Regions from separate parts of the Janthinobacterium sp. PAMC25594 genome, predicted to be linked through region 4. Evidence: predicted binding sites of a transcription regulator. Region 4 holds the regulator's gene; each other region holds the start of a gene.
What was found. Region 4 encodes FNR, which switches genes on or off when oxygen is low (the NO sensors DNR and NnrR bind a similar motif). Its sites were predicted from a motif close to TTGATNNNNATCAA; they were not measured.
Positions count from the first base shown of each region.

Region 1: a site for FNR is predicted at 1,194-1,207, ahead of KY494_RS29985 (PAS domain-containing methyl-accepting chemotaxis protein). Genes of this name have one in related genera too.
Region 2: a site for FNR is predicted at 1,784-1,797, ahead of paaA (1,2-phenylacetyl-CoA epoxidase subunit PaaA). Genes of this name have one in related genera too.
Region 3: a site for FNR is predicted at 1,374-1,387, ahead of KY494_RS05850 (bacteriohemerythrin). Genes of this name have one in related genera too.

Region 1 covers NZ_CP080377.1:901,755-904,744, reverse strand. The annotation lists gene KY494_RS03965 (sensor domain-containing diguanylate cyclase) at 1-889, opposite strand, end outside; gene KY494_RS29985 (PAS domain-containing methyl-accepting chemotaxis protein) at 1,366-2,990, shown strand, end outside.
Region 2 covers NZ_CP080377.1:4,745,896-4,748,885, forward strand. The annotation lists gene KY494_RS21305 (M14-type cytosolic carboxypeptidase) at 1-191, opposite strand, end outside; gene KY494_RS21310 (hypothetical protein) at 333-587, shown strand; gene paaX (phenylacetic acid degradation operon negative regulatory protein PaaX) at 685-1,614, opposite strand; gene paaA (1,2-phenylacetyl-CoA epoxidase subunit PaaA) at 1,882-2,871, shown strand; gene paaB (1,2-phenylacetyl-CoA epoxidase subunit PaaB) at 2,900-2,990, shown strand, end outside.
Region 3 covers NZ_CP080377.1:1,340,631-1,343,620, reverse strand. The annotation lists gene KY494_RS05855 (hypothetical protein) at 76-897, shown strand; gene KY494_RS05850 (bacteriohemerythrin) at 900-1,298, opposite strand; gene KY494_RS05845 (hypothetical protein) at 1,599-1,754, opposite strand; gene KY494_RS05840 (hypothetical protein) at 1,905-2,090, opposite strand; gene KY494_RS30000 (sulfite reductase subunit alpha) at 2,226-2,990, opposite strand, start outside.
Region 4 covers NZ_CP080377.1:3,996,773-3,999,762, forward strand. The annotation lists gene KY494_RS17975 (response regulator) at 1-802, opposite strand, end outside; gene fnr (fumarate/nitrate reduction transcriptional regulator Fnr) at 1,042-1,800, shown strand; gene KY494_RS17985 (FixH family protein) at 1,804-2,328, opposite strand; gene ccoG (cytochrome c oxidase accessory protein CcoG) at 2,475-2,990, opposite strand, start outside.

The DNA of each region.
Region 1 (2,990 bases), 3.1 Mb from region 4:
TGCGGTTGCGGCCATTGCTCTTGGCCTGGTACAGCGCGGCGTCGGCTTGCATGAAACAGGCTTTCCAGTCGCCGTTGTTGGGCAGCGGCGCCAGGCCGATGCTGACCGTCGCCGTGATGGATGTGTGCTCGAAGTCGACGCACGTTGCGGCCACGGCAAGGCGGATGCGTTCGGCCACCTTGTACGCCATCGTCATGTCCGTATGCGGGAACAGCAAGCCGAATTCCTCGCCGCCCACGCGGGCGACGACATCGGATGCCCGTGCCTGGGACTGCAGCGCGGCCGCGATGGCTTGCAGCACGGCGTCGCCGGCGGCGTGGCCATGCCGGTCATTGACCTTCTTGAAGAAATCGATGTCGGCGATGCCGATGGTCATCGCACTGCCCGCGCGACTGGCCCGCGCGGCCGTACGTACGGCTTCGATCTCGAAGGCGCGGCGGTTCGGCAGGTGGGTCAGGGGATCGCTCAGGGCGATGCGCTGCAAATGCTGCCAGCGGGCCGCATTCTGCTGTTCGATGGCGCGTGCGTGGCGCTGGTCGATAAAAAAGGCGCCCAGGTAGTTTTCGTCGTCCAGCTTGCCCAGGTCCATGGCCTTGAGCACGATGGGCAGCATGGTGCCATCGTGGTGGCGTATGGCGAAATGGCGCTTGTGGCCGAGTACCGTGGACTTCTTTTCGCCGGCCAGATAGGCGCCGATCCGTGCGCCATGCTGCTTGCGCACGGAGTCGGGCAGCAGCGCCTCGATCTGCTGGCCCGACAGGCTGCCCGGGGCATAACCGCTCAGCGCATACATGGCGTCGTTCGCATAGCGGATGCGTGAACCCGCATCGATGATGACGGCGGCGTCGTCGGCGGCGTCGAGCAGACGCAAGGCCAGGATTTTGTTCATGTGCTTGTCCCCTGCATGAATGCGGATTTCCTGGGAAGACGAAGGCCACGATCTCGCTGCCCCATTTTTGTTTTCCCTTAGGAATCATCATACCTCAAATAAAATTGAATGCAATGAATTTCATGATTTTAATGATTTGTATTTCTGGCGCAACTGCCATCACGGCCCTGAATTCACCAGAAAACAAGCAGTTTTCCTCTGTGGCTCGGGCAAATTTCTCATTCTCAATGTTATTAAAAATAACAAATTTGTTTAATTTTTTAATTAAATGTTGTATTTGGTAAATTTATGTAGCAAAATAAATTTGATCTACATCAAAAAGATGGCGAATAAGAGAAAGAAAAGCAGAGGGCGTGGTGCCTTCGCGCTTGTTCACCATCAGGGCAGGAATAGGCGAACGCTGCTGAGGTCAGGGCGTCAGCTGGCTGGATCCGGATGGCGCCGCCATTCGGTTGTGCTGGATTTAGGGAGCGAACATGCGTACAAATATGCCGGTAACGGACAGGGAGTATGTGCTGCATGCTGGCCAGACGGTGGTATCGAAGACTGATTTGCAGGGCAACATCACCTATATCAACCAGGATTTCATCGACATCAGCGGCTTTTCGGCCGAGGAGCTGATCGGCGCGCCGCAAAACATCGTGCGCCATCCGGACATGCCGGTCGAAGCATTCGCCGACTTCTGGCGCACCATCAAGAGCGGCAAGGCATGGACGGGCATGGTCAAGAACCGCTGCAAGAATGGCGATTACTACTGGGTGGAAGCGAATGCCGCGCCGATGCTGGAGCATGGCAAGATGGTGGGCTACACCTCGATCCGCGTCAAACCCAGCCGGGAACAGGTAGCCGCCGCCGAGCAAGCTTACCGGGCCATCAAGCAAGGCAGCAGCACGCTCGAAGTGCGCGAGGGCGTGGCCGTGCACCGCTCGGTCCTGCGGCGCCTGAACCCGATGGCGCAGCTGTCGCTGCGCGCCAGGCTGGGCCTGGTGTTCGGCTCGCTGGCGCTGCTGTTCGTCGCGGCGCCGGCCATCTCTTACGTGGCCGCCGGGCATGCCGGCATGCCGATGCTGTTTACTACCCTGTGCGGCGTGGTGTCATGCGCTGCCGGCGGTTATACCTTGCAGCGCTCGGCCGTGATGCCGCTGCAGCGCATGCGCAGCGATATCGAGCGCATGAGCGCGGGCGATCTGTCGGGCAGCATCAGCGCCAGCGGCAACGACGAGCTGACTGCTGTGGTACAGGCGTTGCGCGTCTTGCAGACGAATGTCAAGCTGCTGGTCGGACAAATCAAGGAATCGACGGGCGTGGTTGGCCGTGGCGCGCAGGAAATCGCCGAAGGCAACGCGAACCTGTCGCAGCGCACGGAGTCGCAGGCGAGCGCGCTGGAAGAGACGGCATCGTCCATGGAAGAGCTGACGGGAACGGTCAAGCAGAATGCCGATAATGCGCGCGAGGCGAACCGCCTCGTCAGCGCCGCCTCGGAGACGGCGCACAAGGGCGAGCAAGCCATGTCGCAGGTGATCGTCACCATGGGGTCGATTCAGGAAAGCTCGCGCAAGATCGTCGACATCATCGGCGTGATCGATGGCATCGCCTTCCAGACGAATATCCTGGCCCTGAATGCGGCCGTGGAGGCGGCGCGCGCTGGTGAGCAGGGACGTGGTTTCGCCGTGGTGGCTTCCGAGGTGCGCAACCTGGCCCACCGCTCGGCCCAGGCGGCCAAGGAAATCAAGGTACTGATCGGCGACTCGGTGGACAAGGTGGGCGTGGGTAGCCGGCTGGTGCAGGATGCCGGCAAGACCATGGGGGAGATCGAGCAATCGGTGCGCCAGGTGGCCGGTTACATGACCGACATCACGGCCGCCAGCCAGGAACAGAGCGAGGGCATCGAGCAAATCAACCAGGCCATCACGCAGATGGATGACGTGACGCAGCAAAATGCGGCCCTGGTCGAACAGGCTTCCGCCGCGGCGACCGACATGCAGCAGCAGGCCATGCAACTGGCGACCTTGGTTGATTCTTTCCAGCTGGTGCGCAGTGTCGCGGCCGGCGTGGTGGCACGGCAGCCAGCCAGGGCTGCCGCAGCACGCAGGCCGTTGTC
Region 2 (2,990 bases), 750 kb from region 4:
GCCGACTTGCCTGCATTCATGAAGCGGATCGTGCACGCCTCGCCTTGCGCGCCTTGCAGGCGGAAATAAAACCACTGCGTGATGTCGGCGTGGGAATCCTTGCGGATGTTCAGCTCGATGGATTGGGCATCGTCGGCGCGCAGCACCTCGATCGCGCCGGCGTCGAATTGCTGGCTGATTTTAATGGTCATGAGTGTTCCTGATAAAAACATATGGGTTTTGCATCGTGTGCAATGGCGCGATGATACCTGTTTTAGTCGCGCCTTTGTGCTGGCGCAAACGACGCGGGACATGCTTTGCTAACGTGATAGCTCCAACACGGGGAGAGCATCATGGACGACCATAGCAACCACATACGCGACCTGGAAAAGAAAATCAGCGCCCTCAGCGACGCCTTGGCGCACCTGGGCAAGGGCACGACTTTGCAGGAATTGCTGCGCATCATACGTTTTCCCGGCTATACCACGCCGGCCGAGTTCACCTTCAACGTCGCCATCCTCGACACCATGCTGGTGCAGGCCAATGCGCTGGAAAAGCTGGGGCAGGATTTGCTGGCAGGGGCGAAGCAGGTGGTGGCGAAGCAGTGAACGTCTGAGAAAATGTCCATGGCGGCGTTGCGTTGCCTTGGCGTACTAGTCGTACTGCCTGCGGCCACGCGCCTGGCCCTGAACATTTTTCAGGCGTTTAATTAGTCAGGCCGCCAAAACGTTCGTAGAACCACGGCTCCACGTCCGGCGCCTGCTCATCCTCGCGCCGCAGGGTGGCCAGGATATGTTCCTCGGCCGCCGCATGGGTGAGGCGGTACAGGTCGCGCGCCAGCGCATACGCTTGCGTGCCGGGCCACGGTTCGGGCAGCAGTTCGACGGGCAGTTGCGGGTCGTGCAATTGCACGCGGCGGTAGGCGTGCGTCAGCAGCGAGCGGATGACAAACGCTTGCTCCGCATCGAACACGGGTTCCTGCTGGAGCAAGGTCAGCAGGGGCTGGAAGCTGGCGATGAATTTTTCGTAGCCGGCCATCACTTCCGACAAGTCCCAGCATTCGCCCACCATGTCGCGCAGCGGGCGTGTGCTGACATCCGGCAACTCTGTCGTGTGGCAAACATACAGCTTGCCCTGTACCTCGTTGCGCACGAGGATGTCTTCCAGCGCCTCCGAGTTGCTGGCTGGATGGCCAAAGATGCCGGGAGAGATCAAGCCATAGCCAGCCCACAATAATTCCTTGCGCAGCGCCCCCCGCTCGGCGGCGCCGATGCTGCCGGCCGGCCCGATCACCAGGGTCCAGCTGCCATCCCAGTGCACGACCAGCGGCGCATAGATGCGGCGATAGGCGCGTTCGAAGCGGGCCAGCGCTTCCGGGCGTATCGTATAGGCGCTGCGGCGGCCGTCGCGTTGCGAGCTGAGCCAGCCCTCCTGCGCCAGGCGGAACACGCTGGTGCGCAGCAAGCGGTCATTCACGCCAAACGGTGCCAGCAGGTCGATCAGGCTGCCCAGCCAGATGGCGCCGCCGCGCGGCACGATGGCGTCGCCGAAAATCGTCATCACCAGGGACTTTGAGCGCGGTGGGTCGCTTTCCAGGAAATCGGCTATCCATGCCGTGCAGCGGGTGTTCTTCATGTGGTTCCGGTCTGGCCGTGTTGCGGTCGATTCAATAAAAGCAGCAGTTTACTTGGCTGCGCGGGTAGCGCGTCAATAATTTGCCGGAAGCGCTGGTGGCACTTCGTAGTGTTTTCTCATAAGCAATATCATACGCACAAAAAAGCTGCACAAGATACGAATTTTTAAAATGACTCACATCAAGTGTATGCAAATCGTTTTTTGTATCGTATTATCTGTTCATCGCACCGCGTTGCTGCGCAAAATCAAAGACATGGGAGACAGATCATGTACGCACAAATGGTTGAAACCGGCCTCAAGAACGTCCGCTCCATCGACGACATGGGCCAGGAAGAGCGCGCTTTTCAGGCGCGCATCGACGAAGGCATCAAGATCGAGGCCAAGGATTGGATGCCGGACGCTTACCGCAAGACCCTGATCCGCCAGATTTCGCAGCATGCGCACTCGGAAATCGTCGGTCAATTGCCCGAAGGTAACTGGGTCACGCGCGCACCGACCCTGAAACGCAAGTCCATCCTGCTGGCGAAGATCCAGGACGAAGCCGGTCACGGCCTGTACCTGTACAGCGCCGCGGAAACCCTGGGCGTGTCGCGCGACGATCTGCTCGCTGCCTTGCACTCGGGCAAAGCCAAGTATTCCAGCATCTTCAACTATCCCACCCTGTCGTGGGCCGACATGGGCGCCATCGGCTGGCTGGTCGACGGCTCCGCCATCATCAACCAGATTCCCCTGTGCCGCTGCTCGTATGGTCCGTATGCGCGCGCCATGATCCGCGTCTGCAAGGAAGAATCCTTCCATGCACGCCAGGGCTACGACATCATGATGTCGCTGTGCAAGGGTACGCCAGAGCAGAAAGCCATGGCGCAGGATGCCCTGAACCGCTGGTGGTGGCCATCGCTGATGATGTTCGGCCCGTCCGACGCCGCCTCCGTCAACAGCGCCCAATCGGCGCAATGGCGCATCAAGCTGTTCTCGAACGACGAATTGCGCCAGCGCATGGTCGACCAGACCGTGCCGCAAATCGAATACCTGGGCCTGACCGTGCCCGATCCCGACCTGAAGTTCAATGCCGAAACAGGCCACTATGAATTCGGCGAGATCGACTGGTCCGAGTTCAACAATGTCCTGAAGGGCAATGGCCCGTGCAACCGCGAGCGCCTGCAAACGCGGGTCAAAGCGTATGAAGACGGCGCATGGTTCCGCGATGCCTTGCTCGCGTATGCAGACAAGCAAGCCGCTAATAAAGCAGCAGCGTAATTACATAAGACAGATAGGGGAGAGCAACATGAGCAAAGAATGGCCATTGTGGGAAGTTTTCATCCGCAGCCAGCACGGCCTGGCGCACAAGCATGTGGGCAGCCTGCACGCCTCCGACG
Region 3 (2,990 bases), 2.7 Mb from region 4:
CCCGGAGCGACGCGCAGGCTGGCTTCTGCGATAATGTCGGGGCTGACAAAATATTTTCCTCATTGAAAGAAATGCATGCGTACATGGATCGCTTGTGCCGGATGGTTGTGTGTCGTGTCGCTGGGCCAGGCCCAGGAACACGCGCCGCCGCCGGCTGTTCCCGCGCCGCTGCAGAGCGCCAGCGTGCCGCCTGTTACCGATGCCGTGCCGCCGCCCGTTGCGCCAGCGGAGGACGCCTTGCCCCCGCAAACGGTGACGGTCACGGCCAACAGCGACGCCAAGGCGCCGCGCATCCGTTTCACGGCGTACCGCGAGAGTTATCTGACGGCCAGGAAAGTGTGGCAAGTGTCGAGCGGCAGCGTGGTCATGGCCCTGCGCCTGATTCCCGCCAAGCTCAGCGCCACCATCGACGATGTGCGCGTGGCCCTGCAAGGCAATGGCGCTCCCGTGCCGATCAAGGTATCCGCCGGCGGCGTGTTTGTCGTGCCGCTCAACGACGACATCGCCGCGCAGGATGGCATTTTCCTGGTGAACAAGGGCAGGGGCGAGCTGACGGCAAATATCGTGCTCCAGCCGTCCGTGGCGCGCGATGCGTGGAATGTCACGCGCGTGGGGCAAGTCTTGCGCGACGCCCGTCGCGCCGTGCGGGCCATCACGCCGTGGTACAAGCGGCCGTTCGCCAGCGATGTGCAATCGCTGGCCTTTTGCGCGACCGAGCGGGGCAGTGCCTTGCAGCTGATGGATGGCGAGCAAATGATCGCCACCTTGCCCATGAATGAGCCGGCCGTCAACGACATCAATCAGCCCGTGTTTTGCAAGATTTTCGACGGCGAAGACAAATACCCGGGACACTACCGCGTCGTCCTGCCCGAGCAGGCCACAGTGCTGCTGCTGTAGATCTAGTTGGGCTGGCGCTGCACCAGCTCCAGGGCCGCCGCCAGGGCCAGGTCCATGGTGGCCTGGTGGAAGATCAGCCATTGCGGCAGGAGCGACAGCGCATGGCGTCCCTGTTCCAGGTCGCCTTCATCGACGGCGGCCCACGCATGGTGCAAGCCGCTGAGCACGCGCGCATGCTGTTCCCGGTGATTCGCCAGCGAGGGGAAACCGATTTGTTCCATCAAATCCTCTTCCTCGCGGAAATCGCGCTCGACGGCCGCAATCAGTTCACGAAACGCCACGCTGAAATGCTGGTCGCTCAACTGCCCCAGCCGCGCCAGCTCCTGAAACAGCGCCTCATGCGCCTCGTCGATGGCGGGAACGCCCAGCGCCATCTCGTCTTTCCAAGCCGATATACCCATGCCGATGCTCCCGGTTAAGTCCGTCGCGATGCGAAGCGGACTGTTCCAGTGTGGACGCAGCGAAGGGGGAAATCCATGACCTGGATCAAAATTATGGTGAAGAGGGGATGAGGAAAACGAGACAAAAACAAATGGGAGAAGGGAACAATTCCCCACCCGCAATGAAGCGGCTCTTAAAGCTGAGCACCACTAGCGAGCGCCGCTGAAAAACGCCGCTGGCAAGGCGTCTTTGACGCAGACAGTACGCTAGTACGGCAAGTCAAAGCAACGCAGTCAGCGGTGTTTTGTCAGCCGCGCGTCTTATTGCCGAGGCCAATGGCTCCACATGGCATGGGCATCAACATTCGGCACCTGCATCTGCTGCCCGGCCGACGTCTGCATCGCGTCGCGCAGTACGAGGGGCACGAGCAGCAAGGCCGACAGGGCAAGGCAGGCCAGCACTTTGAGCGTCAACATGGTCGTCTCCCGGTGTCCCGGTGGCGGCGCGGGGATGCGGCGCCTGCCGGTCACTTCCTATGTACTACCATGCTTGCAGTTTAGTTCATCTGATTGAAACTTCAACTAATTGCTGTGACGCACCGCACCAGTTCGCCTGTTGCCAGGGGCTTATTTGGCCTTGCGGCTGCGCCGCGGCTTGCCTGCCGGGGGCAGGAAGGAATCGAACCACACTTGCGTCAACTGCCGCGTATTTTTCGCCGCTTCGCGCTTGACGGCGGCCGTGGCGTGGCCGCGCGCCGTGTTGGCGATGCGGTTGGCGGCGCTCAGGTACATGCTCATCCAGGGGTTTTTCATGGCTAGCCTCGCAGACAGTGGGTGGCGCGGCGGGCAGGGCGCCATGCCGCGATGTCCCCACTCTAGTCCGATGGCTGGCGCTGACTGTGCGCCCGCCCACATAGCCGGGCGGCGCTGACCATGTGCTGAGGCAGATCAATACACATCGCGGCGGTAGCGTCCCGCCGCCAGCAGGGCGTCGAGGCCTTCCTGGCCCAGGACTTCTTGCAGCACAGCATCGATTCCTGCCGCCATGCCTTGCAGGCTGCCGCACACGTAGACGATGGCGCCGTGCGCCAGCCAGTCGCGCAGTTCGTCCGCGCTGGCGCGCAGGCGGTCCTGCACGTATTGTCGTGTTTCACCATCGCGCGAAAAGACACGGTCCAGTCGCGCCAGGTGGCCAGCGTCGAGCCAGCCTTGCAACTCTGCGCCGCAGACGCTGTCAAAAGCTTGCTGCCGTTCGCCAAACAGCAGCCAGTTACGGGCCAGCCCCGCCCGCTGGCGCGCGCGCAGGTGCGCACGCAGGCCGGCCAGGCCGGAACCATTGCCGATATAAATGCAGGGTACGTCGACCAGGGCGGGCGCGAAGGCGGGATTGGCTTGCAGGCGCAGGCGGATGGTGCTATCCAGCGGCGCGAAACGCGTAAGCCAGCCGGAACAGATGCCGTACCCGTCGTTTTCCTCGCCCGCATGGCGTTCCTGGCGCACCAGCAACTGCAGTTCGCCATCGGACGGCAGTGAAGCGAGCGAGTAGCTGCGCGGCGCATGCTGGACTTTATGCTCACCCTGCGCGTCACCCTCGCTGCCGTCCGCGTTGCAAGCGATGATTTCCGCCAGCGCCCCCGCTTCCCAGGTGGCGCCGGCCGGGCCCGTCAAGGTGATTTCATGCAGCTCTCCGCCCAGGCTGCCAGGGTTCAGCAG
Region 4 (2,990 bases):
CCAGCAGCCAGTTCACCGATTTCAGGCGCTTGAAGCTGTTGACGGCCGTGATGCCGCGGCTGTTGGTGCTGACCATGCTGCCTTCGCTATCGTTCTTCAGCAGCTGGGTCGTCGTCAGGTTGGCGTTCGGCTGGCGTGGCTGCAGCAAGCGGTCGGTATCGGGGTGCAGCACGTAACGCGGCACGGCGCCGCGCGTGAGGATGAAGTAATAGCCGCTCTTGCCGATCTTTTCCGAACGCAGGCGTCCCAGCAGGTTGTCCTTGTACAGGCGCAGCACGCCGATCACCACGCCGGCCACCTGGCCATCGGCCGTGAGCACGGGCGCGACCATCTGCACGATGGGCATGCCGCTCGATTTGCCCAGCATCGGCTCGGTGATCATGGGCTGGCGCGTGCGCAAGACGGTCTGGAAATATTCGCGCTCGGCCACGTTGATGCCGATGCGGCCCGTGACCAGCGGCATGTCGGCCACGACGGCGCCGTGCGCATCGAGCACCAGCACGTCGTCGAACAGCACCAGCATCGCGCGGCGCGAATAGTATTCGCGCAATTGGGCGGGCTGGCCGATCAATTCCGGCGGCTGCTGCCTGGCCGTCAGCGTGACGATCTGCAGCAGCATGCCCAGCTTGTCGTCGAGTTCGGCAGCGGTACGGGTGATCAGGGCAGATTGCTGGCTCAGCAGTACTCGGGTGAAGTCGGCGCGCATGTGCTGCAGCTGGATCATGGTGACCAGCGCGATCATGGCGATCGAGGTCAGGCTGGTGGCCAGCGCGACTTTTACTTTGATGCCGAGTGGCTTCATGATTTCCTTTTCAGTACCGGGCGGCACAGGCGGCAGATAATGCTGTCAGGAATTTTCCTATCAATGCCCCAGCTTGGCAAGCGCCACCGCGCAAATTGCCCTCCCCGCATGGGCTTTTGACGATGTTGCCATATAATCAAAGTCAGAACGTCGTTTATTCAGCGGAAATGCGGTGAAATTGGCACACGGCAACCCTGTATGCAGTAAACTTGTTGTTGCATTTTCTAAAAGGTACCGACATGACTGAAGCGCTACTCACTCCCACCATGCCCACAGTGACCGTGGAAGCGTTGCGTGCGCGATGCTCGACCTGCAGCATGCATCAATTGTGCCTGCCAATGGGCCTCGATGTGGGCGACATGGACAGGCTGGACCAGATCATCGGCCGCCGCCGCAAGATCGTGCGCGGTGCCTCGCTGTTCCGCATCGGCGACTCGTTCCAGAACCTGTACGCGATCCGCCTGGGGCACTTCAAGACGTACCAGATCAATCCGGGCGGCGAAGAGCAGGTGACGGGTTTCCAGATGGCTGGCGAACTGCTGGGCATGGATGCCATCAGCGCCGACCGCCACCACTGTAATGCGGTGGCGCTGGAAGACAGCGAAGTGTGTGAAATTCCTTTTTCCAGCCTGGAACAATTGCTGGGCAATATGCCGACCCTGCTGCGCCATTTCCATCGCATGATGAGCCAGGAAATCACGCGCGAACAAAGCGTCATGCTGTTGCTGGGCAATATGCAGGCGACCCAGCGTTTTGCCGCCTTTATCGTCAACCTGGCCTCGCGCTATGAAGCGCGCGGCTATTCGGCCAGCAAATTTCAGCTGCGCATGTCGCGCGAGGAAATCGGCAATTACCTGGGGCTGACCATCGAGAGCGTCAGCCGTTTATTGTCGAAATTCAAGAAGGAAGGCTGGCTGCGCGTCTCCAACCGCGAGATCGAGATCTTGCAGCCGGCCAAACTGAAGGCCATTACGGCCGGTACCGACGTCTGCAAATAAGGCTTACAGCTCTTCATCGGCGTGCAGCGCGATGCTGCGCTGCAGCGGCCAGGTCCAGATGCCGGACAGGCGCCACTCGCGTTTGTCGTTTTCCACCAGTACTTGCCAGCGGCTGCGTTCGAGCATCGGCAGCGCTACGGAAAAATTGCCGGCCGCATCGGGCTGCACCAGCAGCTTGATATCCTTTTCCGGCAGGGTCGCATGCGCCAGATGCAGCTGCAACGGACCCTGATAAGCCTTGCCGAAGCTGTGCACGGAACCACTGAGGCGCGCTGACGCCACATCATAGGACAGGCTGGTATCCATCGCCAGGTCGCTGGCGATCGTGTCGCGCCGCAAGTCCTGGTTGATCGCCTTGCCCTGCTTGTAATAATCACCTACCACCAGCGCATCGGGCTGCGTAAACGCGATATACGCCATGCAGCTGCCGACGACCACGGACAGGCCGGGACCGATCATCAGCAGCCAAGGCCAGCGATGCTTGTACCACGGTGCAACGGGAGGTTGCAGTTTCAGACTGTCGGACATTTTGTTCTCCTTGGGGGCGGACCCTGTGGGTCTGACCCCAGCTTTTGCTTCCGGGTTGAAAATCAAGTGACCCTAACGCATGATTGATGATACCCCTACGGCGAAATACCGGGGTCGGACCCAGAGGGTCCGACCCCGAATCAACATCACCGCGGCACGATGAAGACCGCGCTTTCACGCACATGCAGCGATGGGTCGTCCAGCGAGTGCAATTCGATCGCAATCTTGTTCGACCCCTTTTCTCCCACGCCGTGCGGCACGCGCAGGCGGATCGGCCAGCCCAGCGTTTCCGTCGGCTGCAAGGTCACCTCTTCGCGCGTCAGCAAGGTCAGGCCCGGCAAGCCGGAAGCGCTGATTTTGAAATGCTGGGTTTGCTCGGACGTGTTCATGATCTGCAGGCGGTAGACGTTTTCGATCATGCCGTCTTCCACTTCGCGTCCCATCGAACCGCGGTCGCGGATCACGTCCATTTTCAGGGGCGTGCGCAGGGCCAGCGAGGTACACACGGCGATGATGATCAGGGCCAGGATGGAAGTGTAGATCAAGACGCGCGGGCGCATGGCGCGCTGGCGTATCTGCTTCGAATTGAAGTTGTTTTCCATCGCATGGTCGGTACTGTAGCGTACCAGTCCCCGTGGCCGCTCGACCTTGTCCATCACGGT